One region of the Ectopseudomonas toyotomiensis genome, then DNA from elsewhere that is predicted to be linked to it. Evidence: predicted binding sites of a transcription regulator. Region 1 holds the regulator's gene; the other holds the start of a gene.
The links. The regulator FliA, encoded in region 1, starts transcription of late flagellar genes. The targets are predictions, from matches to a motif close to CTAAAGTTTNNNNNNNNNNNGCCGNTAA.

Region 1 (14,722 bases):
GGTTCAGGCGTTGGTCGAATTGCTCAAGGCGCTGGCCAAGTTTCTGGTGATTCTCGCGGTGGCGCTGGTGGTGCTGTCGGTGGATCAGGACGATCTGCTGGCCATTGCCAACGAACCGGTCGAGCCCGCCATCCTGCACAGCCTCAAGGTCGTCGGCTGGAGCGCTTTCTGGTTGTCCTGCGGGTTGATCCTGATCGCCGCGGTGGATGTGCCGTTCCAGCTGTGGAGTCACAAGCAGAAGCTGATGATGACCAAGCAGGAGGTGCGCGACGAGTACAAGGACACCGAGGGCAAGCCCGAAGTCAAAGGACGTATTCGTCAATTGCAGCGTGAGATGGCTGAACGGCGGATGATGCAAGCCGTGCCGCAGGCTGATGTGGTGATCACCAACCCGACGCACTTCGCCGTAGCGCTCAAGTACGACCCGGAGAAGGGTAGCGCACCGCTATTGTTGGCCAAGGGCGGCGACTTCCTGGCGCTGAAGATTCGCGAGATTGCCCAGGAGCACAAGGTGATGGTGCTGGAGTCCCCGGCATTGGCCCGTGCGGTGTATTACTCCACCGAGCTGGATCAGGAAATTCCCGCTGGCCTTTACCTGGCCGTGGCGCAGGTGCTGGCCTACGTCTATCAGCTTCGTCAATATCAGGCCGGCAAGGGCAAACGCCCGGGCCCGTTGCCCGACTTTCCGATCCCGGCGGACCTGCGCCGCGATTCGTAACGTGCCTCTTGGGCGCTGCCCTGTCATTTATGGAACGCTTCTTGCCATTACCCCTTCAGGACGCACTTTCGCGTCAAAAGATTGAATGGTCTGGGGTAGGGACGTGGCAGTAGATCGCGCACAGCTAATCGGTGACGTACGCAGCAACCTTGCAGGTTTGCGCCATGGCAACCTGGGCATTCCGCTGCTGCTGCTGGTCATGCTCGGCATGGTCATGCTGCCGATCCCACCGTTTCTGCTCGACACCCTGTTCACCTTCAGCATCGCGCTGTCCATCGTCGTGCTGCTGGTCAGCATCTATGCGCTGCGACCGCTGGATTTCGCCGTGTTCCCCACCATTCTGCTGGCGGCCACGTTGTTGCGTCTGGCGCTGAACGTGGCTTCGACCCGCGTGGTGCTGCTCAACGGCCACGAGGGGCATGGTGCGGCGGGGCAGGTGATCCAGGCCTTCGGTGAGGTGGTGATCGGCGGTAACTACGTGGTTGGTATCGTGGTGTTCGCCATCCTCATGATCATCAACTTCGTAGTGGTCACCAAGGGTGCCGGACGGATTTCCGAGGTAAGCGCGCGCTTCACCCTCGATGCCATGCCAGGCAAGCAGATGGCCATCGACGCCGACCTCAATGCTGGCCTGATCGATCAGAACGAAGCCAAGAAACGCCGCAGTGAAGTGGCGCAGGAGGCAGATTTCTACGGCTCCATGGACGGTGCCAGCAAATTCGTCCGTGGCGATGCCATCGCCGGCCTGCTGATCCTGTTCATCAACCTCATCGGCGGTATCGCCATCGGCGTGCTGCAGCACGGCCTGCCGTTCGCCGAGGCGGGCAAGGTCTACACGCTGCTGACCATCGGCGACGGCCTGGTGGCGCAGATTCCTTCATTGCTGCTGTCCACCGCCGCCGCGGTGATGGTGACCCGTGTTTCCAGCTCCGAGGACATGGGTGCCCAGGTCAACCGGCAGATGTTCGCTTCGCCGCGGGCGCTGGCGGTGGCGGCGGCGATCATGATTGCCATGGGCCTGGTGCCCGGCATGCCGCATTTCTCCTTTATCAGCCTGGGCCTGGTGGCCGCTGGCGCCGCCTACTGGATCGCCAACAAGCAGCGCAAGATCAAGGAGGCCGAGGTCAAGGAAGTGCAGCGCCAGCAGGAGCTGCTGCCTGCGCAGAAGGCCCAGGAGGTCAAGGAACTGGGTTGGGACGACGTCACCCCCGTTGATATGGTCGGCTTGGAAGTGGGGTATCGCCTGATTCCGCTGGTGGACCGCAACCAGGGTGGCCAGTTGTTGGCGCGGATCAAAGGTGTGCGCAAGAAGCTGTCGCAGGAAATGGGCTTTCTCATGCCCTCGGTGCATATTCGCGACAACCTCGATCTGGCGCCCAACGCCTACCGCTTGACGCTGATGGGCGTCAGCGTGGCCGAGGCCGAGGTTTATCCGGATCGCGAACTGGCGATCAACCCCGGCCAGGTGTTCGGCCCGCTCAATGGCATCGCCGCCAAGGATCCGGCGTTCGGTCTGGAGGCCGTGTGGATCGACCCCACTCAGCGCGATCAGGCGCAGTCGCTGGGCTACACCGTGGTCGACGCCAGTACCGTGGTGGCCACTCACCTCAATCAAATCCTGCACAAGCATGCCCACGAGCTGCTGGGGCACGAGGAAGTGCAGCAACTGATGCAGTTGCTGGCCAAGAGCTCGCCGAAGCTTGCCGAAGAGTTGGTGCCGGGGCTGGTATCGCTGTCGACCCTGCTCAAGGTGCTGCAGGCGCTGCTGCAGGAGCAGGTGCCGGTGCGCGATATCCGCACCATCGCCGAGGCCATCGCCAACGTCGCGCCGAAGAGTCAAGATCCCGCCGCGATGGTTGCTGCAGTACGCGTCTCGCTGGCCCGTGCAATCGTGCAAGGCATCGTGGGACTAGAGCCGGAGCTGCCTGTGATAACCCTCGAACCAAGGTTGGAACAGATCTTGCTCAACAGTCTGCAGAAGGCCGGTCAGGGCGGTGAGGATGGCATCCTCCTCGAACCGGGCATGGCCGAGAAGCTGCAGCGTTCCCTGGTGGAAGCGGCGCAGCGCCAGGAAATGCTCGGCAAGCCGGTGATTCTGCTGGTGGCCGGACCGGTCCGGGCGATGTTGTCGCGCTTCGCGCGGCTGGCGGTACCCAGCATGCATGTGCTGGCCTACCAGGAAATTCCGGACAACAAGCAGGTCACCATAGTCGCTACGGTTGGCCAGAACTGAGGTAAAGGGTCATGCAGGTCAAACGCTTCTTCGCCGCCGATATGCGGACCGCCATGAAACTGGTGCGTGATGAATTGGGCGCCGATGCCTCGATCATCGGCAACCGCCGGGTTGCCGGTGGTGTCGAGCTGACCGCTGCGCTGGATTATCAGGCACCGGCGCCGGTGCGCCCGAACCCGGCGCTGGAAGCCGAGCTGCGCAAGACCCAGGCGCGCATCGCCAGCGCTCAGGCCGAGCTGACCACGCGTGCCGAGCAGGATGCCGGCAAGGACCGTCAATTGTTCGCCAATGAGTCGCTGCTGGCGCCCGAGCTACCCGCGACCCTGGTCAAGCCGCAGCGCCCGGTCGAGGCCCCTGTACCTGTTACGCCTGCGGTCGACCCGCGCGCACTGGAAGCCATGCGCTTCGAGCTGCACGGCTTGCGTGAGCTGATCGAAGTGCAACTGGGGTCCATCGCCTGGGGGCAACTGCAGAACCGTCGTCCGCAGCAGGCCAATCTGTGGCGCCGCCTGCAGCGCATGGGGCTGTCTGCCGAGCTATCGCAGGCGCTGCTGAGCAAGGTAGCCAGTGTGGCCGAGCCGCGTCAGGCCTGGCGTATGTTGCTGGCGCACCTGGCTCACGCGATCACTACGCCCAAGGTCGAACCGCTGGAAGAGGGTGGTGTGATCGCGCTGGTCGGTCCGGCCGGCATGGGCAAGACCACCACCCTGGCCAAGCTGGCTGCGCGTTATGTGCTTAAGTACGGCTCGCAACAGGTCGCTCTGGTGAGCATGGACAGCTTCCGCATTGGCGCGCAGGAACAGCTCAAGACCCTGGGGCGCATCCTCGGTGTGTCGGTGACTCAGATCGACCCCGGTCAGTCTCTGCTGCAGGCTCTGGCGCCGCTGGCCAAGAAACGCGTGGTGCTGGTCGATACCGCTGGCCTGCCAGGCAACGATCCGGCGCTGCGTCTGCAGTTGGAGAGTCTGGCCTCGGCACGCATCAAGGCGAAGAATTATCTGGTACTGGCCGCAACAAGTCAGAGCCAAGTGCTCAAGGCGGCCTACCATAGTTACAAGCGTTGTGGTCTTTCAGGCTGCATACTGACGAAACTGGACGAAGCCGCGAGTCTGGGTGAGGTTTTAGGTCTGGCTATAGGCCAGCAACTGCCGGTAGCCTATGTGACGGACGGGCCGCGGATTCCGGACGATCTGCATGTGCCGCGTAGCCATCAGCTGGTCAGCCGTGCCGTTGGGCTGCAGGCTGCCGAGGAGCCGAGTGAGGACGCCATGGCGCAGATGTTCGCCGGCCTCTATCACAATCCGGCCAAGCGAGCCGGTTGACGCAGCGAGAATGTTGCACCCTCTCGCCACGTGGTGCGGGAGTGAACGGCCTCAACAGGTGCTTACCAACGACCTGTAAGGCCAAGTCGAAGTTAGACAAGGTGTAGAAAGAACATGGGTATGCATCCCGTACAGGTGATTGCGGTGACTGGCGGCAAGGGTGGCGTCGGCAAGACCAATGTGTCGGTCAATCTGTCCATGGCCCTGGCCGATCTCGGCCGTCGGGTCATGCTGATGGACGCCGACCTTGGCTTGGCCAACGTCGACGTTCTGTTGGGCCTGACGCCCAAGCGCACCCTGGCCGATGTCATCGCGGGTGAATGTGATCTGCGTGACGTTCTGCTGCAGGGGCCGGGTGGCGTGCGCATCGTGCCGGCAGCATCCGGTACGCAGAGCATGGTCAGCCTCACGCCGATGCAGCACGCCGGGTTGATCCAGGCGTTCAGTGACATCAGTGAAAACCTTGACGTGCTGGTGATCGACACCGCTGCCGGTATCGGTGATGCGGTGGTCAGCTTCGTGCGTGCGGCGCAGGAGATCCTTGTGGTGGTCTGCGATGAGCCCACCTCGATTACCGACGCCTACGCGTTGATCAAGCTGCTCAATCGCGATCACGGCATCAGCCGCTTCCGCGTACTGGCCAATATGGCCCATAGCCCGCAGGAAGGACGCAATCTCTTTGCTAAGCTGACCAAGGTGACGGATCGTTTCCTCGATGTCGCCCTGCAGTATGTCGGTGCCGTGCCTTACGATGAGTGTGTGCGCAAGGCCGTGCAGAAGCAGCGCGCCGTCTATGAAGCCTTCCCTCGATCCAAGTGCGCCCTGGCGTTCAAGGCGATAGCTCAGAAGGTAGATACCTGGCCGTTACCGGCCAATCCCCGTGGTCATCTGGAGTTTTTCGTCGAGCGTCTGGTGCAACAACCGACCGCAGACTCGGCCGTATGACAGCAGCTTCTGGACTTCGTATGTACAACAAGGCTCAGGCGCAGGACTCCCAGCACCAGCTGATCGAGCGCTATGCGCCGCTGGTCAAGCGCATCGCCTACCACCTGCTGGCTCGTCTGCCGGCCAGCGTGCAGGTCGATGATCTTATCCAGGCCGGCATGATCGGCCTGCTCGAAGCCTCGCGCAAATACGACTCCAGCAAGGGTGCCAGTTTCGAGACCTTCGCCGGTATCCGTATTCGCGGCTCCATGCTCGACGAGGTGCGCAAGGGTGATTGGGCGCCGCGTTCGGTGCACCGCAACAGCCGGATGGTCAGTGATGCCATTCGTGTCGTGGAGGCCAGAACCGGACGGGACGCTAAAGATCACGAGGTTGCGGCCGAACTCCAATTGAGTCTGGAAGATTACTACGGCATTCTTGGCGACACTTTGGGCAGCCGCCTGTTCAGTTTCGACGACCTGTTGCAGGACGGCGAACATGGCGGGTTGCACGAAGACGCCGGACACACTCACCTCGAACCTTCGCGGGACCTCGAAGACGAACGCTTCCAGGCGGCCTTGGCCGATGCCATCGCCGGTTTGCCGGAGCGCGAACGTCTGGTGCTGGCGCTGTATTACGATGAAGAACTGAACTTGAAGGAAATCGGTGAAGTGCTGGGGGTTAGCGAGTCACGTGTTAGCCAGTTGCACAGCCAGTGCGCGGCGCGTTTGCGCTCGCGGCTGAGTGAGTGGCGCGCTGGCTGAACGCGGCGTACTCGCAGGCGCAAACGGTTTCACGATTAAAGGGCGTAGTTGCAAGCGCAATACGTTTGGGACTGTACGGAGGTCGACTTGGACAAGAACATGAAAATCCTCATCGTTGACGATTTCTCGACGATGCGACGGATCATCAAGAACCTCTTGCGGGATTTGGGTTTCACCAACACCGCGGAAGCCGATGACGGCACCTCGGCGCTGCCGATGCTGCAAAGCGGCAGTTTCGACTTTCTGGTGACCGACTGGAACATGCCTGGCATGACCGGCATCGACCTGCTGCGCGCCGTACGTGCCGACGAGCGCCTCAAGCACCTGCCGGTGCTGATGGTGACTGCTGAAGCCAAGCGCGATCAGATCATCGAGGCGGCCCAGGCCGGTGTGAATGGCTACGTGGTCAAACCCTTCACCGCTCAGGTGTTGAAGGAAAAGATCGAGAAGATCTTCGAGCGGGTCAACGGCTGATGTCAGCCGCGAGGGTGCTATGGAACACGATGACTCCACGCTGGGTGACCTCGAGTCGACCCTGAAAAACAATGCCCGCGATCTGGTCGATAGCCTTGAACAAGGTAATTTCGGCGCCGCGGTGCAACTGATCAACGAGCTGAACAAGGTCCGCGACCGCGGGCTGTATCACGAGGTCGGCAAACTGACCCGTGAACTGCACAACGCCATTGTCAATTTTCAGCTCGATCCGCGTATGCCGCATGCCCAGGAGCTGTCGCAGATCGCCGATGCGACCGAGCGCCTGAACTACGTCGTGACCATGACCGAGAAGGCCGCCAACCGGACCATGGATCTGGTCGAGCAGAGTGCGCCGCTGGTCAACGACCTCAGTGACGAAGCGCAGAGCCTCAGCGCTGAGTGGGGCCGCTTCATGCGCCGCGAAATCGGTGCCGACGGTTTCCGCGAGCTGGCCAAGCGTGTCGAGCTGTTCCTCGCCCGCAGTGAACGAGATGGCGCCAAGCTCTCCGGCCACCTCAACGACATTCTGTTGGCTCAGGACTATCAGGACCTTACCGGCCAGGTGATCAAGCGTGTCACCCAGCTGGTGACCGAAGTGGAAAGCAACCTGCTCAAGCTGATGCTCATGGCCAGCCAGGTCGACCGTTTTGCCGGTATTCAGCACGACCACGAAGCGCTGCGTACCGAACAGGAAAAATCAAAAGAGCCATCGCGGGGTGAAGGTCCGCAGATTCATGCCGATAAGCGTGATGACGTCGCCTCCAGCCAAGACGATGTCGACGACCTGCTGTCCAGCCTAGGGTTCTAAGGAGCACACAATATGAGCTTCGGCGCCGATGAAGAGATCCTCCAGGATTTCCTGGTAGAGGCCGGCGAGATTCTCGAACAGTTGTCCGAACAGTTAGTCGAGCTGGAAAGCCGACCGGACGACATGAACCTGCTCAACGCCATCTTCCGCGGTTTCCATACCGTCAAGGGCGGAGCGGGTTTCCTCCAGCTCAACGAGTTGGTGGAGTGCTGCCATATCGCCGAAAACGTCTTCGACATCCTGCGCAAGGGTGAGCGTCGCGTCGATTCGGAGCTGATGGATGTGGTGCTCGAGGCTCTTGATGCAGTAAATGGCATGTTCGGCGAGGTGCGTGAGCGCCGCGAGCCGACGCCCGCGTCGCCTGAACTTCTGGCGGCATTGTCACGCCTGGCCGAACCGGGCGGCGCTGAAGCAGCTCCTGCGCCGGTGCAGCAGGCCGAGCCGGAACCCGTGCCGGTGTCTGAGCCAGTTACGCCGTCCGCTGCCGCGGGCGACATCACCGACAGCGAATTCGAGCAACTGCTCGATGCCCTGGGTGACGCGCCGGCTGCCGCCTCCAGTGCGCAGACCAGTGCCAGCGATGAGATCACCGATGACGAGTTCGAGTCGCTGCTCGATCAGTTGCACGGCAAGGGGCAGTTCGCCGGCACGGTCGAAACGCCTGCCGCTGCGGTAGGCGCTTCTGCGCCTGCTGGCGTAGCGGCAGGCGATGAGATCACCGACGACGAATTCGAAGCGCTGCTCGATCAGCTGCATGGCAAAGGTCAGTTCTCGGCCACCGCCGAAGCCGCTGCTCCGGTTGCAGCCGTTGCTGCAGCGCCCACTCCGGCCGGTGATGAGATCACCGACGACGAGTTCGAGTCGCTGCTCGATCAATTGCACGGCAAAGGCAAATTCGTGCCGCCCGCTGAGCCGGCGCCCGCGCCTGCCGCCGCGGCCAAACCTGCAGCAGCGCCCAAGGCCGCCGCACCTGCCAAGCCCGCAGCAGCCAAGGCTGAGCCTGCTGCCGCTCGTGCTTCTGCCGCGCCTGCGCCGGCTGCCGACAAGGCGCCGGCCGCGAGCGAAGCGGAAACCACCGTACGGGTCGACACTGCGCGCCTCGACGAGATCATGAACATGGTCGGCGAACTGGTGCTGGTGCGTAACCGTCTGGTGCGCCTGGGACTGAACAGCGGCGACGAGGCGATGTCCAAGGCTGTGTCGAACCTCGACGTGGTCACGGCGGATCTGCAGACCTCGGTGATGAAGACCCGCATGCAGCCGATCAAGAAGGTCTTCGGCCGCTTCCCGCGTCTGGTCCGCGATCTGGCGCGTAACCTGAAGAAGGAAATCAACCTCGAGCTGGTGGGCGAGGAAACCGACCTCGACAAGAACCTGGTCGAGGCCTTGGCTGACCCGCTGGTGCATTTGGTGCGCAACGCCGTCGACCATGGCGTGGAAACCCCGGAAGAACGCGAGAAGAGCGGCAAGGCTCGCGCTGGGCGCGTGGTGCTGTCCGCCGAGCAGGAAGGCGATCACATCCTGTTGTCGATCACCGATGACGGCAAGGGTATGGACGCCGACGTGCTGCGTGCCAAGGCCGTGGAGAAGGGCCTGCTGGACAAGGACGCGGCCGATCGTCTCAACGAGTTCGAATGCTACAACCTGATTTTCGCCCCGGGCTTCTCGACCAAGACCGAGATCTCCGACGTGTCCGGTCGCGGTGTCGGCATGGACGTGGTGAAGACCAAGATTTCCCAGCTCAATGGCACGGTCAACGTGTTCTCGCAGAAGGGGCAGGGCTCGAAGATCATCATCAAGGTGCCACTGACCCTGGCGATCATGCCGACGCTGATGGTGATGCTGGAGAATCAGGCCTTCGCCTTCCCGCTGGTCAACGTCAACGAGATCTTCCATCTCGACCTGTCGCGCACCAACGTGGTCGACGGTCAGGAAGTGGTGATCGTGCGCGACAAGGCGCTGCCACTGTTCTATCTCAAGCGTTGGCTGGTACCGCAGGCCTTCCATGAAGGTCAGCGCGAAGGCCATGTGGTGATTCTCACCGTTGGCAGTCAGCGCATCGGCTTTGTCGTCGATCAACTGGTCGGGCAGGAAGAAGTGGTAATCAAGCCACTGGGCAAGATGCTGCAAGGCACGCCCGGAATGTCCGGCGCCACGATCACGGGTGACGGACGCATCGCGTTGATTCTCGACGTACCGAGCATGCTCAAGCGCTACGCTCGACGTTTCTGATGTTTCGCGGCGTGGACCCGAGGTCAACGCCGTCTAGGAGTGTGTATGGTAGTCAAGGTCTTGGTGGTAGACGACTCCGGTTTCTTCCGTCGGCGCGTGTCGGAAATTCTGTCTGCTGACCCCAGTATTCAGGTCGTGGGTACGGCCACCAATGGGCGGGAAGCCATCGATCAGGCGTTGGCGCTCAAGCCCGACGTGATCACCATGGATTACGAGATGCCGATGATGGATGGCATCACTGCGGTTCGAAACATCATGCAGCGCTGTCCGACGCCGGTGCTGATGTTCTCCTCGCTGACCCATGAAGGCGCCCGTGTCACGCTCGATGCGCTGGATGCGGGTGCTGTGGATTTCCTGCCGAAGAATTTCGAAGACATCTCGCGCAACCCCGAGAAGGTCAAGCAGATGCTGTGTGAGAAGGTGCACAGCATCGCGCGCAGCAATCGCCGTTTCAGTGCGGCCGCGGTGGCTCCGGCGCCGACTGCGGCTAGTCCGAGCGCGGCGCCGACCAGTCGTCCTGCTGTCTCGACGCGACCTGCTGCACCGGCTCCCGCTGTCCCTGCGCGTCCGACAGCAGCGGCCGGTGGCGCAGCCCCTACGTCATCAGCGCCCAAGCGCAAGGCCTACAAGCTGGTGGCCATCGGCACCTCGACCGGTGGCCCGGTGGCGCTGCAGCGCGTGTTGACCCAGCTTCCGGCCAATTTTCCGGCGCCGTTGGTCCTGATCCAGCACATGCCGGCGGCCTTCACCAAGGCTTTCGCCGAGCGCCTGGACAAGCTCTGCCGCATTCAGGTCAAGGAAGCCGAGGATGGCGATATCCTGCGCCCAGGCCTGGCGCTGTTGGCGCCTGGTGGCAAGCAGATGATGGTCGATGCGCGTGGCGCGATAAAAATCCTGCCAGGTGACGAACGCCTCAATTACAAACCCTGTGTCGATATCACTTTTGGCTCTGCCGCCAAGTCCTACGGTGACAAGGTGCTGGCCGTGGTACTCACCGGCATGGGCGCCGATGGCCGTGAGGGTGCGCGCCTGCTCAAGCAGGGCGGTAGCCAGGTGTGGGCGCAGGACGAGGCCAGTTGCGTGATCTATGGCATGCCCATGGCCGTGGTCAAAGCCAATCTGGCGGATGCGGTCTACGGCCTGGATGACATCGGCCGGCACCTGACCGAGGCCTGCCAGTGACGAACGCTAAGTCGGAAACATGCGCATGGATGTACTGAGCCTGATTGGCGTCATCCTGGCGTTCGTTGCCATTCTGGGCGGCAATTATCTCGAAGGCGGGCACGCTGGTGCCTTGCTCAACGGTCCGGCGGCGCTGATCGTCATCGGCGGTACGCTGGGCGCGGCTTTTCTGCAGGCGCCGGTGCAGGTGTTCAAGCGTGCCATGAGCATCATGCGCTGGATCTTCTTTCCACCGCGTATCGATCTGGTCGGCGGCATCAATCGTGTGACCGGTTGGAGCATGGTGGCGCGCAAGGAAGGCCTGCTCGGCCTGGAAGCAGTGGCCGATGCCGAGCCTGACCCTTATGCGCGAAAAGGTCTGCAGTTGCTGGTTGACGGCGCCGAGCCTGAGTCCATTCGCAGCATTCTCGAGGTCGACCTCTATACCCAGGAGGCGCGCGATATCCAGGCCGCCAAGGTGTTCGAGAGCATGGGCGGCTATGCACCAACCATCGGTATCATCGGTGCGGTGATGGGCCTGATCCACGTGATGGGCAACCTGGCTGATCCGAGCATGCTCGGCAGCGGCATTGCCGTGGCGTTCGTTGCCACCATCTATGGCGTCGGTTTCGCCAACCTGCTGCTGCTGCCGGCGGGCAACAAGCTCAAGTCCATCGCGCTGCGCCAGTCGCGTTACCGCGAGATGCTCCTCGAAGGCATCCTGTCCATCGCCGAGGGTGAGAATCCGCGCTCCATCGAACTGAAGCTGCAAGGCTTCATGGACTGATGGAGGTATGGCATGGCGCGCAGGCGGCATCATGAAGAGCACGAGAATCACGAGCGTTGGCTGGTCTCCTATGCCGACTTCATCACCTTGCTATTCGCCTTTTTCGTGGTGATGTACTCGATTTCCTCGATCAACGAAGGCAAGTACAAGATCCTCTCGGAGTCGCTGACGGGCGTGTTCAATCAGCCCGATCGCTCGATCAAGCCGATTCCGGTTGGCGAGGAGCGGCCGCGCACCAGTGAGCCTGATAACACCTCGATGGACGACCCCAGCTCGGATTCGACCCTGCAAAGCATCGCCTCCAGCGTGCGCGAGGTGTTTGGCGAGCTGATCCAGAGTGATCAGCTGACCGTGCGCGGCAACGAGATGTGGATCGAGATCGAGCTCAGCTCCAGTCTGCTGTTTCCCAGTGGTGATGCCATTCCGAACAATCAGGCGTTCGACATCATCGAGAAAGTCGCCAAGATTCTGGCGCCTTATCAGAATCCGGTTAAGGTGGAGGGATTCACCGACAACCTGCCGATCCAGACCGCTCAATACCCAACCAACTGGGAGTTGTCTTCGGCGCGCGCGGCGAGCATCGTGCGCATGTTGGCCATGGATGGCGTCGACCCTTCACGTCTGGCGGCCGTGGGTTACGGTGAGTTCCAGCCAGTGGCGGACAATGCCACTGCCGAGGGCAGGGGGCGTAATCGCCGGGTGGTGCTGGTGATTTCGCGCAACCTCGACACGCGACGTGGCGCTGGCAGTGCCGCGACCCAGCAGTCGGAGGCTGGCACGCAACCTGCACCAGCGTCTGCGTCGGGGGTTCCACAGTCGTGAGCCGTCAAATCCCAGTCGCCAGCTGCGTGCGTGCGACAGCCATTCTCGGCCTGAGCGCCTCTTGCCGGGAGGATGAGAGAAAATGAAAGTCTGGGCAGTAGCCAATCAGAAGGGTGGGGTCGGCAAGACCACCACCTCCATCGCTCTGGCAGGCCTGTTGGCCGATGCCGGCAAGCGTGTGGTCGTGGTCGATCTCGATCCGCATGGGTCGATGACCAGTTATTTCGGTCATGACCCCGATGCGCTGGAGCACAGTTGCTTCGATCTGTTCCTGCACCAGGGCAATGTGCCGCAAGGCCTGCCCAAGCAGTTGCTGCACAGTACCAGTCACGAGAATATCTCCCTGTTGCCGTCGAGTACCGCGCTGGCCACGCTCGAACGCCAGTCGCCGGGGCAGAGTGGCCTGGGTCTGGTTATCGCCAAGAGCCTGGCGCAGCTGTGGGAAGATTTCGATCATGCCGTCATCGACAGCCCGCCATTGCTCGGCGTGCTGATGGTCAACGCCCTGGCAGCCAGCCAGCAACTGGTGATTCCGGTACAGACCGAGTTCCTCGCGGTGAAGGGCCTGGAACGGATGATCACCACGCTGGCGATGATCAACCGTTCGCGCAAGCAGGCCTTGCCCTACACCATCGTACCGACGCTGTTCGACCGTCGTACCCAGGCGTCCATGAGTACGCTGCGGGTACTGCGCAATACCTATCCCGAGCACCTGTGGCCGGCCTATATCCCGGTCGACACGCGCTTGCGTGATGCCAGCCGGGCAGGGCGCACGCCCTCGCAGTTCGATGCGGGCAGCCGTGGGGTGATCGCCTATCGTGCGCTGTTGAAGCATCTTCTGAGTCATCAGCCGGCGGCGCAGGTGGCTTGAAATGAGCGTCTGTGTTGAACTGCGACACTCAAGTCGGAGCATGCAGCGGCCGATAGGCTGTCAAGATCTTATTCCGGGTTCCAGTCATGAGTCGTAACCTCGCCACCGCCACGCGTTCCCAGTTGGCCCTGCAGTCCTACCTTGATGGGCTGCTGCAGGAGGCCGCCGCCGAACTGGAGATGTCCGTCAGCCTCGACGAGTTCGAGGCCGCAGTGCTCGAGGAGCAGGTGCGCGATGCGCGGCTGGTCGAGCCGGTTGTGCTCGCTACCGTGGTTGAACCGCAGGTACAGGTGGACGTCGCGCCGGTTGAATTGCTCGCACCGACACAGGCTCCGCTCATCGATGAGGCGCCGCCAGCGCTTGCTCCCGCTGCCGAGCTGGCGCCGCAGCCGGCTGCGCTGCTGGCCGATGGTCGTCCGGCCTGGGCCGAGGAGCCGTTCGAATGCCTGCTGTTCGACGTTGCCGGGTTGACCCTGGCCGTGCCATTGATCTGCCTGGGGTCGATCTACCCACTGGAAGGTCAGGAACTGACGCCGCTGTTCGGTCAGCCGGATTGGTTCCTCGGTATCCTGCCGAGCCAGGCCGGTAACCTGAAGGTGCTGGACACTGCACGCTGGGTGATGCCGGACCGTTACCGAGATGACTTCCGCGAAGGCCTGCAGTACGTGATTTCGGTGCAGGGCTACGAGTGGGGGCTGTCGGTGCATCAGGTCAGCCGTTCGATTCGCCTGGACCCGAGCGAGGTCAAGTGGCGCAGTCAGCGTACCCAGCGCCCCTGGTTGGCCGGTACAGTGATCGAGCACATGTGCGCGCTGCTCGACGTGGCGGCACTGGCCGAGCTGATCGCCAGCGGCGGGGCGAAACGCCTGAATGGCGGAAAACTGCATTGAGAATTGGTGAGCCTGTGCCTACGGGCTCTATAGTTGATGACAAGCGGGTCGACCCGCGCATGCCGCACTGAGCGGTTTTTGATGAGGCTAGGGACATGAAGAAAAGTTCTGCACAAGGTGCCGAAGATCCGATTCTGCAGTGGGTGACCTTTCGCCTGGACAACGAGACCTACGGCATCAACGTGATGCAGGTGCAGGAAGTCCTGCGTTACACCGAGATCGCCCCGGTACCGGGTGCTCCGAGCTATGTGCTGGGCATCATCAACCTGCGTGGCAATGTGGTCACCGTGATCGATACCCGCCAGCGTTTCGGCCTGGGTTCGGCGCCGGTCACCGACAACACCCGTATCGTCATCATCGAAGCGGACAAGCAAGTGGTCGGTATTCTGGTCGATAGCGTGGCCGAAGTGGTCTACCTGCGTCAGTCCGAGATCGAGACTGCCCCGAACGTCGGCAACGACGAGTCGGCCAAGTTCATCCAGGGCGTGTGCAACAAGAACGGCGAGCTGCTGATCCTGGTCGAGCTGGACAAGATGATGTCCGAGGAAGAGTGGTCGGAGCTGGAGAGCATCTGAGCCATGTCCGAGTTCGCCATGCTTGCCGCGGCCCTGGCCTTCGTGGCGCTGCTATGCGTGGCATTGGGCATCGTCTGCAAAGGCCTGTACCGCAACCAGCAGCGCCTGCTGGCCGAGCAGGCCAAGCGTGACGCCGTGCGC
Region 2 (16,672 bases), 2.2 Mb from region 1:
GCGGCGGCCAGGCGCAGTTGATCGGGGGTGCAGGGTTTGACCAGATAATCGGCGGCGCCGGCCTGGATGGCATCGACCGCGGTGTCCACGGCCGAGTGGGCGGTGACGATCACCACGCGCATCCAGGGTGCCTGGATGCGCATCTGCGCCAACAGGTCCAGTCCGTTGTCCTCGCCCAGGCGCAGGTCAAGAAAGCAAAGGTCGAACACCTGTCGCTGCAGCAGCGCCTCGGCTTGGGTCGCACTGCTGGCGCCGGCGACGTCATAGCCTTCGTCTTCAAGGCAGTAACGGAAGGTACGCAGGATTGCCGCTTCGTCGTCCACTAGCAGAATGCGTCCACTGGTTTGCTCTGCAACTGCCATGTATGTGCTCCATCTGACGGGTCAATGCAGCTTAGTCAGGTAAAAACCATGCAAGTTGCACGGCTCGACTGTGCCGATACTGCACCCTGCATGCAAGCAAGGTGCCTTTATTGGTGGTAAATATTTGTTTTAAAAGGGGATTTTGATTTCTTCTGGCTGGCACGGGGCTTGCGATATTGCCTGTATCGTCTCACGAACAGGAGTGAACTCATGCCCCCGTTCAAACCTTTGTTACTGGCCGCCGGCACCGCGCTGATGATCGGCCTGATGCCTGTGGCCAGCCACGCTGCCGAAGGTCAGCTATCAGCACAGCTGGATGCGGCCCGCCAGGAAGGTTCGATCTGGACAGCCTTCGCGCTCAACCGGCACCTCAACCCTTTCAAGCTCGATATCGACGTTGAGGATGGTGCGGCCACTCTCAACGGCAAGGTCGAGAATGACGTTCAGAAAGAGCTGGCCGAGCAGGTGGCGCTGAGCATAGATGGCATCGAGTCGGTGGACAATCGCATCGAGGTCAGCAGTGACGCAGTCGAGGGCGACGCGCCGAGCATGGTGCAGCGTCTGGAGGACGCCAGCCTCGCCGCCACGGTGAAGTCCAAGTTGCTGTGGAACAGCAACACCCGCGGCCTGAACATTCAAGTCAAGAGCGAAACCGGCAACATCACCCTCAGTGGCCATGCCCAGACGCCAGCGGCCAAGGAGTTGGCAGGCCAGCTGGCAGCCAATACCGATGGCGTGCGCGAGGTGTTCAACCACCTCAGCATCAGCACTGCCGACAGCAGTAGCAGCGAAGTGCAAACCACACTCGACGAAGCACGCGAGGACATCAGTGACAGCTGGATCACCAGCAAGGTCAAGGCCAGCTTCCTCTACAGCCGCAACCTGGATGCCATGAACATTGCGGTGAACACTGACGACGGTTTGGTCAGCCTGCGCGGCAGCGTGCTGAGCAGTGCCGAGAAGCGCCTGGCGGTCGAGATCGCCCGCAACATTCGCGGTGTGCGTGGTGTCGACGCCGACGCCCTGCGCATCAGCAGCTGAAATTCAAACAATCCCGGCCACTGGAATGGCCATCAACCCGCAAGTCCCATCGCCAAGGAGTGAATCCATGAGCAGCAAGACCGCACAACTCAATGAACTGATCGAAATCACCCGTGACGGCAAGCGCTTCTATGAGCATGCCCACGAAGAGGTCAAGGATATCCGCTTGCAGGCGCTGTTCCGCGACATGGTGCGCGCCAAGACCGAAGTGATCGACGCCTTGAGCGTCAAGGTCGCGGCCAACCAGAGTGCCCCAGCATCCGGCGGCACCATGCTGGGCAAACTGCGCCAGTTCTACGCCGACACCCGCGCGACCCTGGCCAAGGATGAAGACGCCACCTACGTCTCGCAGCTGGAGGAAGCGGAAGACCGCATTCTGCATGCCTTCGAGGATGCGCTGGAAAGTGCGGACAATGATGTCCGTGTGCTGCTCGCCGTGGAGATGCCCAAGGTGCGGGCCTGCCACGACCGCATGCGGGCGCTGAAGCAGAACATGCAGTAATCACTGCGGCGCTGTTACGAGCCCCTGCACGCACTGCGTGCGGGGGCTTTTTATTGGGGCTGGCCAGTCCGGTATCACCCACATTTTCCCCACACCCGAAGCGTCTTTTCGCTGCTGCAACCGAAACTCGTCGACGTTCATTTAACTGTCACATTCGTTTCATAGAGTGGTCACGTGGCCTGCAGATACTTGGGCCCGTTCCATCCAACACTATCCTGCTAGGAGCAAGGCATGAAACTGAAGCGTTTGATGGCGGCCCTGACTTTCGCCGCCGCTGGCGTAAGCGCCGTATCTGCTGTAGCCGCCGTCGACCCGGCTCTGCCGAACTACGAAAAGACTTCCGGTGTGTCGGGCAACCTGTCCAGCGTCGGTTCCGACTCGCTGGCCAACCTGATGACCCTGTGGGCAGAAGAGTTCAAGAAGAACTACCCCAACGTCAACATCCAGATCCAGGCCGCTGGTTCCTCCACTGCGCCACCCGCGCTGACCGAAGGCACCGCCAACATGGGCCCGATGAGCCGTCCGATGAAGGACAGCGAAATCCAGGCCTTCGAAGAGAAGTACGGCTACAAGCCGACCGCCGTTCCGGTTGCCATCGACGCCCTGGCCGTGTTCGTACACAAGGACAACCCGATCAAGTCGCTGTCGATCGAGCAGGTCGATGCGATCTTCTCCAGCACCCGCCTGTGCGGTGGCGACAAGGACATCAAGACCTGGGGTGACCTCGGTCTGACCGGCGAGTGGGCTGGCAAGCCGCTGCAGCTGTTCGGTCGTAACTCGGTATCCGGCACCTACGGCTACTTCAAGGAAGAAGCCCTGTGCAAAGGCGACTTCAAATCCAACGTCAACGAGCAGCCGGGTTCGGCTTCGGTTGTCCAGTCGATCTCCAGCACCCTGAACGCCATCGGTTACTCGGGTATCGGCTACAAGACCTCCAGTGTCCGCGCCGTGCCGCTGTCGAAGAAGGGCGGTGAAGCCTTCGAAGCTTCGGAAGAGAATGCTCTGTCTGGCAAGTTCCCGCTGGCTCGCTTCTTCTACGTCTACGTCAACAAGGCGCCGAACCAGCCGCTGAGCCCGCTGGATGCCGAGTTCATCAAGCTGGTGCTGTCCAAGCAGGGCCAGGAGGTCGTGATGAAGGATGGTTACATCCCGCTGCCGTCCAAGGTCGCCGAGAAAGCGATGAAGGACCTGGGCCTGTAAGGCTTCCAGCCTGATGGCCTGGCTCTAGCTAGCGAGGCCATTCGATGAACCCGCCACCCCATGGGTGGCGGGCTTCGTCATGTCAGTAGACTGTAATCTTTCTGTCATACAAGCCCGCTAAATTGACAAGCCTGGGCAGCCGTATGCGCTGCAATCAAGCCCGCGCAGAGACTTCTCGCATGAATGACTTGGCAAACGAATCCATGAACCGTTCGCAGAACCCTCTGGGGATCGACTTCAATACGCCCGCCCTGCAACGCAAGCGCCGCCTGCGCGCGCTGAAGGACCGCATGGCGCGTTGGTACGTCTCCGTCGGTGGTCTGGCGGTGCTCGGTGCCATCACCCTGATCTTCTTCTACCTCGCCCATGTCGTGCTGCCCATGTTCCAGGGCGCCGAGCTCGAGTCGCGCAAGGCTCAGCAACCGGCCTGGCTGGCCGAGGCCCAGGCGCCATTGCTTCTCGCCGTGGAAGAGCAGAACCAGGTCGCCATGCGACTGGATACTTCCGGCACCGTGCAGTTCTTCGAACTCAAGAGTGGCGAAGCCCTGCAGCGTCTGCAATTGCCACTGCCGCAAGGTGTCAGTGTCGCCTCCGTCGGCCAGGACCAGCCGGGTACGCGCCGCGTGGTACTGGGCCTGTCCAACGGCCAGGCGCTGATCATTCAGCACAGTTACAAGATCACCTACCCGGATAACGTACGGGCCATCGCACCGCAGATCGAATACCCCTACGGCGAAGCGCCGATCGAGGTCGATCCGCAGGGGCGTCCGCTCGAGCACATCGCCGTCAATCTCAACAGCGGCACGCTGATGCTGGCTGGCTCCACGGGCAACGATCTGCACCTGATCAGCCTCGCTCGCGAGGAGAACCTGTTCACTGGCGAGGTGAGCGTCAGCGAGGAGCGCATCAACCTGCCGCAGATCGGCGAGCCGATCAGTCAACTGATTCTCGACCCGCGGCAGATGTGGCTTTACGTGTTCAACGGCGATTCCAGCGCCGATGTTTTCGATCTGCGCAAGCGTAGCCTCAACGGCCGCTACGAACTGCTCAAGGGTGGTTCCAACCGCGTGACCAGCGCCACCAGCCTGCTCGGCGGCATCTCGATCATGATCGGCGATGCCAAGGGTGGTATCCAGCAGTGGTTCATGGTGCGCGACCAGGATGGCAAGTCCACCTTCCAGTCGATCCGCAGCTTCCAGCTCGGCGACAGCGCAATCACCCAGATTCTTCCCGAAGAGCGCCGCAAAGGCTTCATGGCCCTGGATGCCGACGGTCGCCTGGGCATTTTCCACAGCACCGCGCACCGTACCCTGCTCAAGGAGCAGGTCGCCGAAGGCAGCGCCATCGCCGCCCTGTCGCCGCGTGCCAGTCGTGTGCTGGTCGAGTCGGAAGGCAAGCTGCAGCGCTTCGTGGTGGATAACCCACACCCGGAAATTTCCTGGAGCTCGCTGTGGGGCAAGGTCTGGTACGAAAGCTACCCTGAGCCTGACTACGTCTGGCAGTCCACTTCGGCCAATACCGACTTCGAGTCCAAGCTGAGCCTGTCGCCGCTGGCCTTCGGTACCCTCAAGGCGGCGTTCTACGCCATGCTCCTGGCCGCGCCGCTGGCCGTGGCTGCAGCGATCTACACCGCCTACTTCATGGCGCCGCGCATGCGCACCAAGGTCAAGCCGGTGATCGAACTGATGGAAGCGTTGCCGACGGTGATCCTCGGTTTCTTCGCCGGCCTGTTCCTCGCGCCGTTTCTGGAGAACCACTTACCCGGCATCTTCAGCCTCCTGTTGCTGACACCGGTGGGCATCCTGCTGTTCGGTTTCCTCTGGACCAAGCTGCCTGAGTCCATCCGCCACCGTGTTCCCGAAGGCTGGGAAGCGGCACTGCTGATCCCGGTGGTGGTCGCGGTGGGTTGGTTCTCCATCTCGATCAGCGGGCATCTGGAAAACTGGCTGTTCGACGGCAACATGCGCCTGTGGCTGTCCAACGACCTGGGCATTCCCTTCGACCAGCGCAACGCCCTGGTGGTGGGCCTGGCGATGGGCTTCGCGGTGATTCCGAACATCTACTCGATTGCCGAAGACGCCGTGTTCAGTGTGCCGAAGAGCCTTACCTTCGGTTCCCTGGCGCTCGGTGCCACGCCCTGGCAGACCCTGACCCGCGTGGTGATTCTCACCGCCAGCCCGGGCATTTTCTCGGCGCTGATGATCGGCATGGGCCGCGCGGTGGGCGAGACCATGATCGTGCTGATGGCCACCGGCAACACGCCGATCATGGACATCAATATCTTCGAAGGCATGCGCACCCTGGCGGCCAACGTCGCGGTGGAGATGCCCGAGTCGGAAGTCGGCGGCACTCACTACCGTGTGCTGTTCCTGGCGGCGCTGGTGCTGCTGATGTTCACCTTCGTGATGAACACCCTGGCCGAGCTGATTCGTCAGCGCCTGCGTACCAAGTATTCGAGTCTGTAAAAAGTGCCTGCGCAGCAGGCCAACTGATGACCCTCTCCCATTCATGGGAGAGGGTGCCCGCAGGGCGGGAGAAGGTTGTGTGAAATCACGAGCCCTCTCCCCCGGCCCCTCTCCCGCAAGCGGGAGAGGGGAGGTAAAGAATGATTTCATTCAAGGTGTGATGCCGTGAAACAGAACAACCTGAAATCCTGGTACAAGAGCGGCGCCCCGGGCGTGTGGATGAGCGGAGGCGCCGTTGCCATCGCCATCATCATGACCCTCGGTCTGCTGGCAGTGATTGCCTCTCGCGGCCTCGGCCACTTCTGGCCGGCAGATATTCTCGAAGCCGACTACCAGGTGCCTGGCCAGGAAGCCCGGGTGATGCTGGGTGAGGTGGTGCAGGTCGAGGAAGTGCCACGCGCACGTCTCGCCGCAGCTGGCCTGCCGGTGGCCGAAGAAGGCGGTGAGTTCATGACCCGCGAGTTGCTCAAGGTGGGTAACCGCGAGCTGTTCGGTGCCGACTTCACCTGGGTGGTTGGCGAGTGGTTGAGCAACCCGCGCAAGCCGGCCGGCATCACCGTGCTGGAGCGCCGCGAGTGGGGCAACTTCTACGGCAACCTGGTCAACGTCAAGGAAAGCGGCCAGGTGGTCGCCGAGGGTGATGCGGCCTGGGCTGCATTGCAGGAGCGCCTGGATCGCGTTGACGATTTGCACGCACAGCTTGTGCGTCTGGAGAAGAAGGACATCGGCCGTATCAACCATGGCCTGGAGCGCATCCGGCTGGAAGGCCGCAAGCTGCAGCTGCAGGACAAGCTGGACGCCGCTGCCCAGGCCAGCATGGATGCCCGCCGCGATGCGTTGAATGGCGAGTACAAGGTGCTCGAAGAGCGCATGGTGGCGCTGACCCAGCAGATCAACCGCGACAGCGTGACCCTGACCGCCAGCGATGGACGTCAGACCGAAATCGAACTGGGCAAGATCGTCCGCGCCTACCGCCCGAACGCCATGGGCACGGTCGACAAGCTCGGTTTCTATGCCATGAAACTGTGGGAGTTCGTCAGCGACGAGCCGCGTGAGGCCAACACCGAAGGCGGTATCTTCCCGGCGATCTTCGGCACCGTGCTGATGGTCATGCTGATGGCGGTGATCGTTACCCCGTTCGGCGTGATCGCCGCGGTCTATCTGCGTGAATACGCGCATCAGGGCGCACTGACCCGGGTGATCCGCATCGCGGTGAACAACCTGGCCGGCGTACCTTCGATCGTCTACGGCGTGTTCGGCCTGGGCTTCTTCGTCTACGTGCTGGGTGGTTCGATCGACCAGCTGTTCTTCCCCGAGTCCGCCCCGGCGCCGACCTTCGGCACGCCGGGCCTGATGTGGGCCTCGCTGACCCTGGCGATCCTCACCCTGCCGGTGGTCATCGTTGCCACCGAGGAAGGCCTGGCGCGTATTCCGCGTGCAGTGCGTGAAGGTTCGCTGGCGCTTGGCGCGACCAAGGCCGAGACGCTGTGGAAGGTGGTCATCCCGATGGCCAGCCCGGCGATGATGACCGGCCTGATTCTCGCCGTGGCACGTGCCGCCGGTGAGGTGGCGCCGCTGATGCTGGTGGGTGTGGTGAAACTGGCGCCGACCCTGCCGCTCAACGGTAACTACCCTTACCTGCACCTGGATCAGAAGATCATGCACCTGGGCTTCCATATCTACGACGTCGGCTTCCAGAGCCCCAACGTCGAGGCCGCACGCCCGCTGGTTTATGCCACTGCGCTGCTGCTGGTGATCGTTATCGCCCTGCTCAACCTGACCGCGGTCTATATCCGTAACCACCTGCGCGAGAAGTACAAGGCGCTGGATCACTAACGCAGCTACGAGTCGCGCACCGCCGGTGCGCAGCTTGCAGCTTGTAGCTACGAACGGAGTGAGTTTATGCAACACGAAACCCATACCCACGGTATCGATCTGGCCGCCCTCGGCCGCGACAAGCAGAGCCTCAACCTGGCCAACGAGACCACGGCCATCGAAGTGCCGGGTCTGAACCTGTACTACGGCCAGAAGCAGGCGCTGTTCGACGTCAAGATGGAGATCCCCAAGCAGCGCGTGACCGCCTTCATCGGCCCGTCCGGCTGCGGCAAGTCGACCCTGCTGCGCACTTTCAACCGCATGAACGACCTGGTCGACGGTTGCCGTGTGGAAGGCGAGATCAACATCGACGGGCGTAACATCTACCGCAAGGGCGAGGATGTGGCCGAGCTGCGTCGTCGCGTCGGCATGGTGTTCCAGAAGCCCAACCCCTTCCCCAAGAGCATCTACGAGAACGTGGTGTATGGCCTGCGTATCCAGGGCATCAACAGCAAGCGCGTACTCGACGAGGCGGTGGAATGGGCACTGAAGAGCGCCGCGCTGTGGGATGAGGTCAAGGACCGTCTGCACGACTCGGCCCTCGGTCTGTCCGGCGGTCAGCAACAGCGTCTGGTCATCGCCCGCACCGTGGCCGTGCAGCCGGAAGTGCTGCTGCTCGACGAACCCTGCTCGGCGCTGGACCCGATCTCCACGCTGAAGGTCGAAGAGCTGATCTACGAGCTCAAGAGCAAGTACACCATCGTCATCGTCACCCACAACATGCAGCAGGCGGCGCGCGTCTCCGACTACACCGCGTTCATGTACATGGGCAAGCTGATCGAGTTCGGCGACACCGATACCCTGTTCACCAACCCGGCCAAGAAGCAGACTGAAGACTACATCACCGGTCGTTACGGCTAAGGCCATGGCAAATACTCCCTGGCTTTGTCGGGCGCCGTACTGTCAGCGTGCGCCCTTCGCGCCAGAGAGCATTTTCCAAGGGCCTTAGTGCTGAAACTCAACGTGTAGGGTGCGCCGTTCGCACCATGGCCATCCAAGCCGGCAGCTTTCGCGGAGCGAAACATGATCAACAAAGACAACCTTACTCAGCACATCTCCCAGCAATTCAACGCCGAACTGGAAGAAGTGCGCAGCCACCTGCTGGCCATGGGCGGCCTGGTGGAAAAGCAGGTCAACGACGCCGTCACCGCGCTGATCGAGGCCGACTCCGGTCTGGCCCAGCAGGTGCGCGAGATCGATGACCAGATCAACCAGATGGAGCGCAACATCGACGAGGAATGCGTGCGCATTCTCGCCCGTCGCCAGCCGGCGGCCTCCGACCTGCGCCTGATCATCAGCATCTCCAAGTCGGTGATCGACCTCGAGCGCATCGGTGACGAGTCGACCAAGATCGCCAAGCGTGCCATCCAGCTGTGTGAGGAGGGTGAGTCGCCGCGTGGCTACGTCGAGGTGCGTCACATCGGCGATCAGGTGCGCAAGATGGTGCAGGAGGCGCTGGACGCCTTCGCCCGTTTCGATGCCGACCTGGCCCTGTCGGTGGCGCAGTACGACAAGACCGTCGACCGCGAGTACAAGACCGCACTGCGTGAGCTGGTCACCTACATGATGGAAGATCCGCGTTCGATCTCCCGTGTGCTCAATGTGATCTGGGCGCTGCGCTCGCTGGAGCGCATCGGCGATCATGCGCGCAACATCGCCGAACTGGTGATTTACCTGGTGCGTGGCACCGATGTGCGCCATATCGGCCTGACCCGCATGCGTGAAGAAGTCGAGGGCAAGTCCAACGACTGACGCCTGCTTCGTGCTGACGGCCCGGGACTTCCCGGGCCGTTTCGTTTGCGCGATTTGTTGCACGTCCGGCGTTTTCCGTTGGCCTTAGGCCACTGGCCATGACTATGCTTACTGCCATTCGTACAGGAGTGGCCGATGAGCAAAGTCAGTGTGCTGGTGGTGGATGACGCGACCTTTATCCGTGATCTGGTCAAGAAAGGGCTGCGCGATAATTTCCCCGGCGTACAGATCGAGGAAGCGATCAATGGCCGCAAGGCCCAGCAGATGTTGAGTCGTCAGGTGGTCGACCTGATCCTCTGTGACTGGGAAATGCCGGAGATGTCCGGCCTCGAGCTGCTGACCTGGTGCCGCGAGCAGGACAACCTGAAAACCACGCCCTTCATCATGGTGACCAGCCGCGGTGACAAGGAGAACGTGGTGCAGGCGATCCAGGCCGGTGTTTCCGACTACATCGGCAAACCCTTCTCCAACGAACAGCTGGTGACCAAGGTCAAAAAGGCCCTGCAACGCGCTGGCAAGCTGCAGGCGCTGATGTCCAGCGCGCCGTCGAAGATGCTGAGCACGGGTGGCCTCGCCAACGACTCGCTGGCCGCACTTACCGGCGGCAAGGCCGAGGTGGTAAAGACCAGTGCACCAACGCCGGCAGCTGCCGCCCCTGCGGCACCGAGCATCGCACCTGCCCCGGCCGCCGCAAGCAAGTCGCCGGCCGGTCGTGGCCAGGGTCAGCTGCGTTTACCGGCGGGCAGCATGGCCTGCGTGATCAAGGCGCTGAGCCTCAAGGAGGCACTGCTGGTGGTCAAGCGCACCGAGCAGCTGCCGCAGGTGCTGGAGAGTGCAGTGCTCGACCTGGAACAGGGCGAAGCAGCGGAAACCGCGCGGCTCAATGGCTACCTGCACGCGGTGGCGGCATTCGAACCCAAATCCGACAGCGAATGGCTGCAACTGACCTTTCGCTTCGTCGACCGCGATCCACAGAAGCTCGACTACCTGTCGCGGCTGATTGCCCGTGGCACCGCGCAGAAGCATTTCAGCCCCGGCGCGTAGTGCCACGACAGCGCTCATCCGTATCTGCTCGGTGGCTCTGGGTGGCGCGGGTCGCCCGGCGCTGTCCCTGCACCATCTTCTGCTACGTATCGCCTCGGCTTACGCCGTTATCTTCCTCGCCGACACGCTGCTGGGCTTGCCAACCCGTAGCCCGGGGCAATCCAGGGCGCTATGCCGACCAATGGCGGTGAGCCGGTTCACAGCCTGACGGTCGGTGTCTCGCGCGCTCCGTGCTGCGCTGCTAGTCTTGCTAACCCGGATATCAAAAAGCCATAAGATCCGAGTCGTTATGCTAGGGCGTCTGATTATTCTCTGCAGTCTGCTGGTCTTTTGCGGCCAGGCCGTTGCGCTGACCATCTACAAGTACGTCGACAAGAACGGCGTGGTGACCTATAGCGATCAGGCCGCGCCTGGCGCGCAGGTGTTCGTGTTCAACGACCGCATGGTCGAGCGTCTGGACAACCAGGTGAAGCTGGAAACCAAGAAGCACGAAGCCGGCGAGACCCTGCTGATTCGCAATGACCTGTATGCCCCGGTGGAAATCGAACTGCGGCTGGAACAGGTACAGAACGCCATCGGCGCGCCGGACAAGCCGATTCGCTGGGTACTGCCACCGCGCAGCAATATCCGCCTGGCCACCCTCACCGCGCAGGACGCCTCCAAGCCGCTGCGCTACAAACCCAGGTTGCGCTACGCCCTCGGTGATCCGCGTCTGCAGCCGAGCATCCACCGTTATCCGCTGCCCTGGCGTGGCGGTCCGTTCCGTCAGACCCAGGGCGCCAACGGCACCTACAGCCATTTCACGCCCAAGGGCCGCTATGCGGTGGACATCGCCATGCCCGAGGGCACGCCCATCGTCGCCGCGCGCGGTGGTGTGGTGGTCAAGACCGAGAACCAGCAGAGTGGCCGCGGCAACAACCCGGCCGGCAACTTCGTGCGCATCCTGCATGACGACGGCACCATGGGCGTCTACCTGCACCTGATGAAGGGCTCGGTCAGCGTGCGTGAAGGCCAGCGGGTGGAAACCGGCAGCCTGTTGGCGCGCTCCGGCAACACCGGCAACAGCACCGGCCCGCACCTGCATTTCGTGGTGCAGCGCAACGTCGGTCTGGCCGTCGAGTCCATTCCCTTCAACTTCCGTCAGCCGGTCAACAGCCTGCCGAACTTCGCCGTCGGCGGCGAATAGCTCGGCAAGGCCTGCCGGCTACGTTCTTTCCCCGGATATTGTCCCAGCGTTTTTGCGCGCCCGCGCATTCCTGGCGCTTCTCCTGTTGCGCGCACCGCGTCACGGCTGATGCTGTGGTTTGCCCGCTCCCCGCGGCGTTTTCCTTAAGTCACCCTCCTGTGCTGTCGCCTTTGTAATCGGTACGTCTGCCACCAGCGCGACGCAGGCGGAAGTTGGCCTTCCGCTCGTCGTTCAGCAGTGTGCAAGCGGAAAGGATCTTTCACCTGGCGGAATGCCTGGAGCCCTCTAAATCAAGGGTTTCAGCTGTTGGCACCGCTATTGCTATCTCACAGGAAAACGGGTGTCCGACTATGGCTATCGATTCAGATTACGTTCAAAGCATGGCGACCCAACTGGCCCAATATGAAATTCAGGGCCAGTTGGCCAAGGCCAACCGCAACCAGGCCGCATACAAGGCGCAGCTTAGTGCCCTGACCAGCCTGGATACCGCACTGAAGGCTTTCAAGACTGCCGCCAGCGGCCTCAAGCTGGCCGGCAGCAGCATGTTGGTCAACAGTGCGAGCTTCAGCCAGGAAGGTTATGCCAGCGCTACAGTGGGCTCCAAGGCCGTGGCCGGCAGTTACGACTTTTTCGTTCAGCAGTTGGCCAGCAAGAGCCAGGTTGCCCTGCAAGGGCTGCAGGACGGCGACCTCGGCAGTGGCAGCCTGACCATCGGCCAGGGCGGTGACGCGTTCAATGTCGACCTCGGCGCCGTCGCCACGCTCGATGAGCTGGCCGCAGCGATCAACGGCGCGAGCGACAACAATGGCGTCAAGGCGACCCTGGTACGCAGCAATGGCCAGGTCAACCTGGTGCTGACCAGCGAGAAAACCGGCGCCGACCAGGCCATCAGCCTGAGCGCCAGTGGCAATGCCGCGGTTGAGGGTGCGGTGGCCAGCAGGCAGGAGCTGTCCGTGGCCAAGGACGCCATCGTGCGCCTGGGTGGCGAGACCGGTATCGAACTGACCAGCACCAGCAACACCTTCGACAACATCATCGACGGCGTCAGCCTGACCTTCAACAAGGCGCACAAGAGCGGTGACGCGCCGCTGACCATGGAAGTCGGCCAGGACCAGAAAGCCACCAAGGAGAAGGCGCAAACCTTCGTCAGCGCCTTCAATGCGCTGATGACCAGTTTCGATTCGCTCACCTCCAGCGGTAGCGAGAGTGGCGGTCGCGGGCCTCTGGCTGGCGATGCCAGCGTGCGCGCCATCGAGACCATGCTCAACCAGTTGGTGCGTACCTCGTTCGGCGGTGTGAGCCTCACCGAGTTCGGCATCGTCGCCGACCGCAATGGCAAGCTGACCATCGACAACGCCCGCTTCGAGAAGGCCGTGGCAGCCAACCCGGAAGGCTTCGAGAAGCTGTTTACCGACAAGGGCAACCTGCTCGACACCCTGGACAAGAACCTGGCGGTCTACACCAGCAGCGCCGGCGGCCTGCTGACCAATCGCAAGGACACCCTCAACACCCAACTGCGCCGTGTCGATCAGCAGTTCGACAACATCCAGAAGCAGTACGACTCCTACTACAGCCGCTATCTCCGTCAGTACACCGGTCTCATGCAGACCATGGCGGCGATGGAGCAGACCTACGGAATGTTCTGATGAGTGCCTACAACCTCAACGAAAGTTACGACAGCTATCGCACCGTGGACCTCGAGGCGCGCGCTGCTGCGGCCTCGCCCTACGAGCTGGTGCTGGTGCTGTTCGACGGCCTGCTCGACGAGCTGGCGCGTGCCCGTGGTCATATCGAGGCCAAGCGTTACCAGCAGAAGGGCCAGTCCCTGGAGAAATGCCTGAACATCCTCGGCGGTCTCAATGGTGCCCTTGATTACGAGAATGGCGGGGAATTGGTGCAGGGTCTGGCGCGGCTCTACGACTACTGCATCTATCGCCTCTCCGATGTCAGCGTGAGCCTGTCGCTGGAGGGGTTGGACGAAGTGGTCGGCCTGCTCGGTGTGCTGCGCGAAGGCTGGGAAGGCGTGAATGCAACGCGCAAGTGAACTGCGCGCCCTGCAGCACCTGCATGGCCAGCTGGCCGAGGCGCTGGAGCAGGGCGACTGGACGCGCATCGGCGAGATCGATGCGCTGATCCGCTCGTGCCTGCAGCTGCTGGCCGGGCTACCGACGCTGAGCGACGAAGTGCGCGAGGCCAAGCGGAATCTGCAGCAGTTGCACGGACAGGCGCGCATCGCCTGCGCCGAAGAGTGTGAGCGGGTGCGTCGGCTATTGCTGACGCACCTGGAATACGCCGAAGGGCGCAGCGCTTACATGCGCGTCGATCTGTATCAAGGTGGGAGATAAAAGGTGCTGCAACTGATCAATGCCAATGCTCAGGTGAACCTGACGGACTCCGCCGGGCAAACCCTGCCGGCCGGCTTTTCCCAGGCTCGCGGCGCTGGCGGTGAGACTGCGCCGTTCGATCTGCAGATGGCCGTGCAGGGCTTCATCGCCGCTGAGCCAGGGGCACCGCTGAGTGAAGAGGCTGCTGCCGTGAAGGTCACCCTCAGCGAAGCCGATGCCGAGCAGTGGCTGGCCAGTGTGCTGGATCAGCAGGCCGTGCGTATCGAGGCGCGTGAAGCACCCGAGGAGCAGGCGCTGCATGAACCGCTGCATCAGGACGGCTCGGAACAGATCGAGCAGGCTGCCGCGTTGCCTGCCGAGCTCCTCGGCCAGGCGCAGCCGCGTGAGCCAATGCCAGCTCAGCCGTCGCACAGCGCCAGTGCTCCAGTGCTCAGCCAGCAATCGTTGTCACCCCAGGTAGCGGCGCCCATGCCGCAGATGGCAGCCGAGATCGCGATACAGACTGCGGCGCCGGCAATGGCGACCGAGGTCATCGAGACGAACGAGCTCGAACGCCTGCCGAGCATCAGCACGGACGCAGATAAAACCATTCCCGGCAGCGCAACATCCTCCGCCGCGACTGCAACGCCGCTGACTGCCGAGCGTCCGCTCAAGCTGCATGCACCACAGACGCAGTGGGGCGAGCAGATGCTGGCCAGCCTGCGCGAGCATGTGGAGCTGCAGATCAACCAGCGCATACAGAACGCCACCATCCGCCTCGATCCGCCGGAGTTGGGCAGCCTGGAAATTTTCCTCAGCCATGAGTCCGGCCGCCTCAGCGTGCAGCTCTCGGCCGCCAACGCCGATGTCGCCCGCCTGTTGCAGCAGACCAGCGAGCGCCTGCGTCAGGAGCTGGTCGGGCAGAACTTCGTGCAGGTCAACGTGCAGGTCTCCGCCGATGCTCAGGGCGGTCGACAGCAGCAACAGGCGCAGGCCCAGCGCTGGCTCGCCGAGGATGAGGTGGCCGCTGCCGTCGCGCTACCCGCCGGTGGCGAGCGCAATGGCGCGCAATCGACCAGCGACGTGCTGGTCACCGTTTAATTTCCCGTTTGTGAATCGAGAGTAGTCATGACAATGCCGCGCGTCCTCCTGCTGCTGGTTATCTTCAACACCCTGGTGGTGGTTGGCGGCACCATCTTCAATTACGCCACGCTCAAGTCCATGCAGACCGGCCAGGCCGTGCTCGGCATTTCTGCTGGCAATGCCGGCAGCGAAGCGGAGGAAGCCAACAGCGAATACCGCTTCTTCCCCATCGAGAAGGTCATCGTCAGCCTCAAGGGCGAACACCGCGAGCACTACTTCGTGCTCGACCTGGTGCTGCAGGCCGACCTCGAAACCGATCCGAAGAAGCTCGAGCAGATCGACCCGATGGTGCGCAATTCGGTGGTCGCCCACCTGTCTGCGATGACCTTCGAGAAGTTGCGCGGCATGCCCATTCCAGAGCTGCAGGGCACGCTGGAAAGCGCGCTGTTCGATGACTTCGCCAGCAAGAAGCTAGCGATGCCGTTCGCCAATGTGCTGGTCAGCAAACTGATCGTCCAGTAGGTACCTTGCCATGAACGCCAACTGCGCCATTGACTATCGCTACGCCGCCGAACAGGGCGGGGCTGCGCTGTTCGCCCCGGGGGCCGAGCAGAAGTGGCTGTTGCAGTACCTGCCGCTGGTCAAGCGCATCGTCAGTCAGCTGGCGTTGCAGGCCAACCAGGTGCTCGACCGCGAAGACATGGAGCAGATCGGTCTGATGGGCTTGCTCGAATGCCTGCGCCGCTATGGCACGCCGGACGAGCAGTTCGGTCGCTTCGCCGCGCTGCGCATCCGTGGTGCGATTCTAGATGAACTGCGCCGCCAGGACTGGCGGCCGCGCCAGGTGCGCCAGCAGACCCACAGGATTCGCGACGCCATTCGCCAGTTGGCGCGGCAACTGGGTCGTGTACCGCAGGAAGAAGAGATCCTCCAGGCGACCGGGATCAGCGCCAAGGACTATCAGGAGTTTCTCCAGGCCGATGCCTGCGAGGCCATCGAAAGCCTCGATGAGCTGCTGCAGAACGGCCACGAGAGCTTCGCCTGTGGCAGCAGTGCGGTCGAGGACCGCGTGCTCAAGGAGCGCCTGCTGACTCAGGCACTGAGCCAGCTCAGCGAGCGCGAACGACTGGTGCTGACCCTTTACTACCAACATGAGCTGAGCCTCAAGGAAATCGCCCTGGTGCTGGAGCTGAGCGACGCGCGCGTCTGCCAGTTGAGCAAGCAGGCGATCGCCAAGGCCAGTCGCTACCTGAACGAGAGAGGCTAGGGTGCAGAAGTTATTAGGTGCATTGATCATCGTCGCCTGCGTGCTCGGTGGCTACGTCATGGCCCATGGCGAGCTGGCCATGCTCTGGCAGCCGGCCGAGGTGATCATCATCGTCGGGGCGGGTTTTGGTGCTCTGGTGGTGGCCAACCCCAAGGACGTGCTGATCGAGATGCTGCATCAGATCAAGGGCGTGTTCGTCTACAAGAAGCGCGGTGAAGAATTCCAGCGCCAGTTGTTGATGCTGCTCTATGAGTTGCTGGAGATGGTCGATGTCGGCGGTCTCAAGGTGCTCGACGCGCATATCGAGGAGCCCGAGCAGAGCGAGCTGTTCGCCAAGTACCCGCTGATCCGTCAGGAGAAGAACCTGATGGCCTTCATCGCCGACAACTTCCGCCTGATGGCCATGGGCAAGATCAGCGCCCACGAACTCGAAGGCTTTCTCGAGCAGGAGCTGGAGGCGATGGAGCATGTGCTGATGCAACCGTCGCGCTCGCTGCACAAGATCGGCGAGGCCATGCCGGGCTTCGGCATCCTCGCGGCGATCCTCGGCATCGTCATCACCATGGGCAAC

Region 2: the regulator FliA is predicted to act here: its motif matches at 11,634-11,661, upstream of fliD (flagellar filament capping protein FliD).

Annotation. Positions count from the first base shown of each region.
Region 1 covers NZ_CP070505.1:190,309-205,030, reverse strand. Annotated here, with positions in the region: gene flhB (flagellar biosynthesis protein FlhB) at 1-718, shown strand, start outside; gene flhA (flagellar biosynthesis protein FlhA) at 804-2,951, shown strand; gene flhF (flagellar biosynthesis GTPase FlhF) at 2,963-4,273, shown strand; gene fleN (flagellar synthesis regulator FleN) at 4,388-5,218, shown strand; gene fliA (RNA polymerase sigma factor FliA) at 5,215-5,961, shown strand; gene JWV26_RS00920 (chemotaxis response regulator CheY) at 6,061-6,435, shown strand; gene JWV26_RS00915 (protein phosphatase CheZ) at 6,455-7,243, shown strand; gene JWV26_RS00910 (chemotaxis protein CheA) at 7,256-9,475, shown strand; gene JWV26_RS00905 (protein-glutamate methylesterase/protein-glutamine glutaminase) at 9,521-10,657, shown strand; gene JWV26_RS00900 (flagellar motor protein) at 10,683-11,423, shown strand; gene motD (flagellar motor protein MotD) at 11,436-12,245, shown strand; gene JWV26_RS00890 (ParA family protein) at 12,328-13,116, shown strand; gene JWV26_RS00885 (CheW domain-containing protein) at 13,203-14,006, shown strand; gene JWV26_RS00880 (chemotaxis protein CheW) at 14,102-14,581, shown strand; gene JWV26_RS00875 (DUF2802 domain-containing protein) at 14,585-14,722, shown strand, end outside.
Region 2 covers NZ_CP070505.1:2,409,814-2,426,485, forward strand. Annotated here, with positions in the region: gene algB (sigma-54-dependent response regulator transcription factor AlgB) at 1-362, opposite strand, end outside; gene JWV26_RS11100 (BON domain-containing protein) at 573-1,403, shown strand; gene JWV26_RS11105 (ferritin-like domain-containing protein) at 1,471-1,905, shown strand; gene JWV26_RS11110 (PstS family phosphate ABC transporter substrate-binding protein) at 2,137-3,105, shown strand; gene JWV26_RS11115 (ABC transporter permease subunit) at 3,285-5,570, shown strand; gene pstA (phosphate ABC transporter permease PstA) at 5,736-7,406, shown strand; gene pstB (phosphate ABC transporter ATP-binding protein PstB) at 7,473-8,306, shown strand; gene phoU (phosphate signaling complex protein PhoU) at 8,469-9,197, shown strand; gene JWV26_RS11135 (response regulator) at 9,333-10,241, shown strand; gene JWV26_RS11140 (peptidoglycan DD-metalloendopeptidase family protein) at 10,531-11,427, shown strand; gene fliD (flagellar filament capping protein FliD) at 11,778-13,073, shown strand; gene fliS (flagellar export chaperone FliS) at 13,073-13,471, shown strand; gene JWV26_RS11155 (hypothetical protein) at 13,455-13,772, shown strand; gene JWV26_RS11160 (flagellar hook-length control protein FliK) at 13,776-14,852, shown strand; gene JWV26_RS11165 (flagellar basal body-associated FliL family protein) at 14,880-15,356, shown strand; gene JWV26_RS11170 (FliA/WhiG family RNA polymerase sigma factor) at 15,367-16,101, shown strand; gene motA (flagellar motor stator protein MotA) at 16,103-16,672, shown strand, end outside.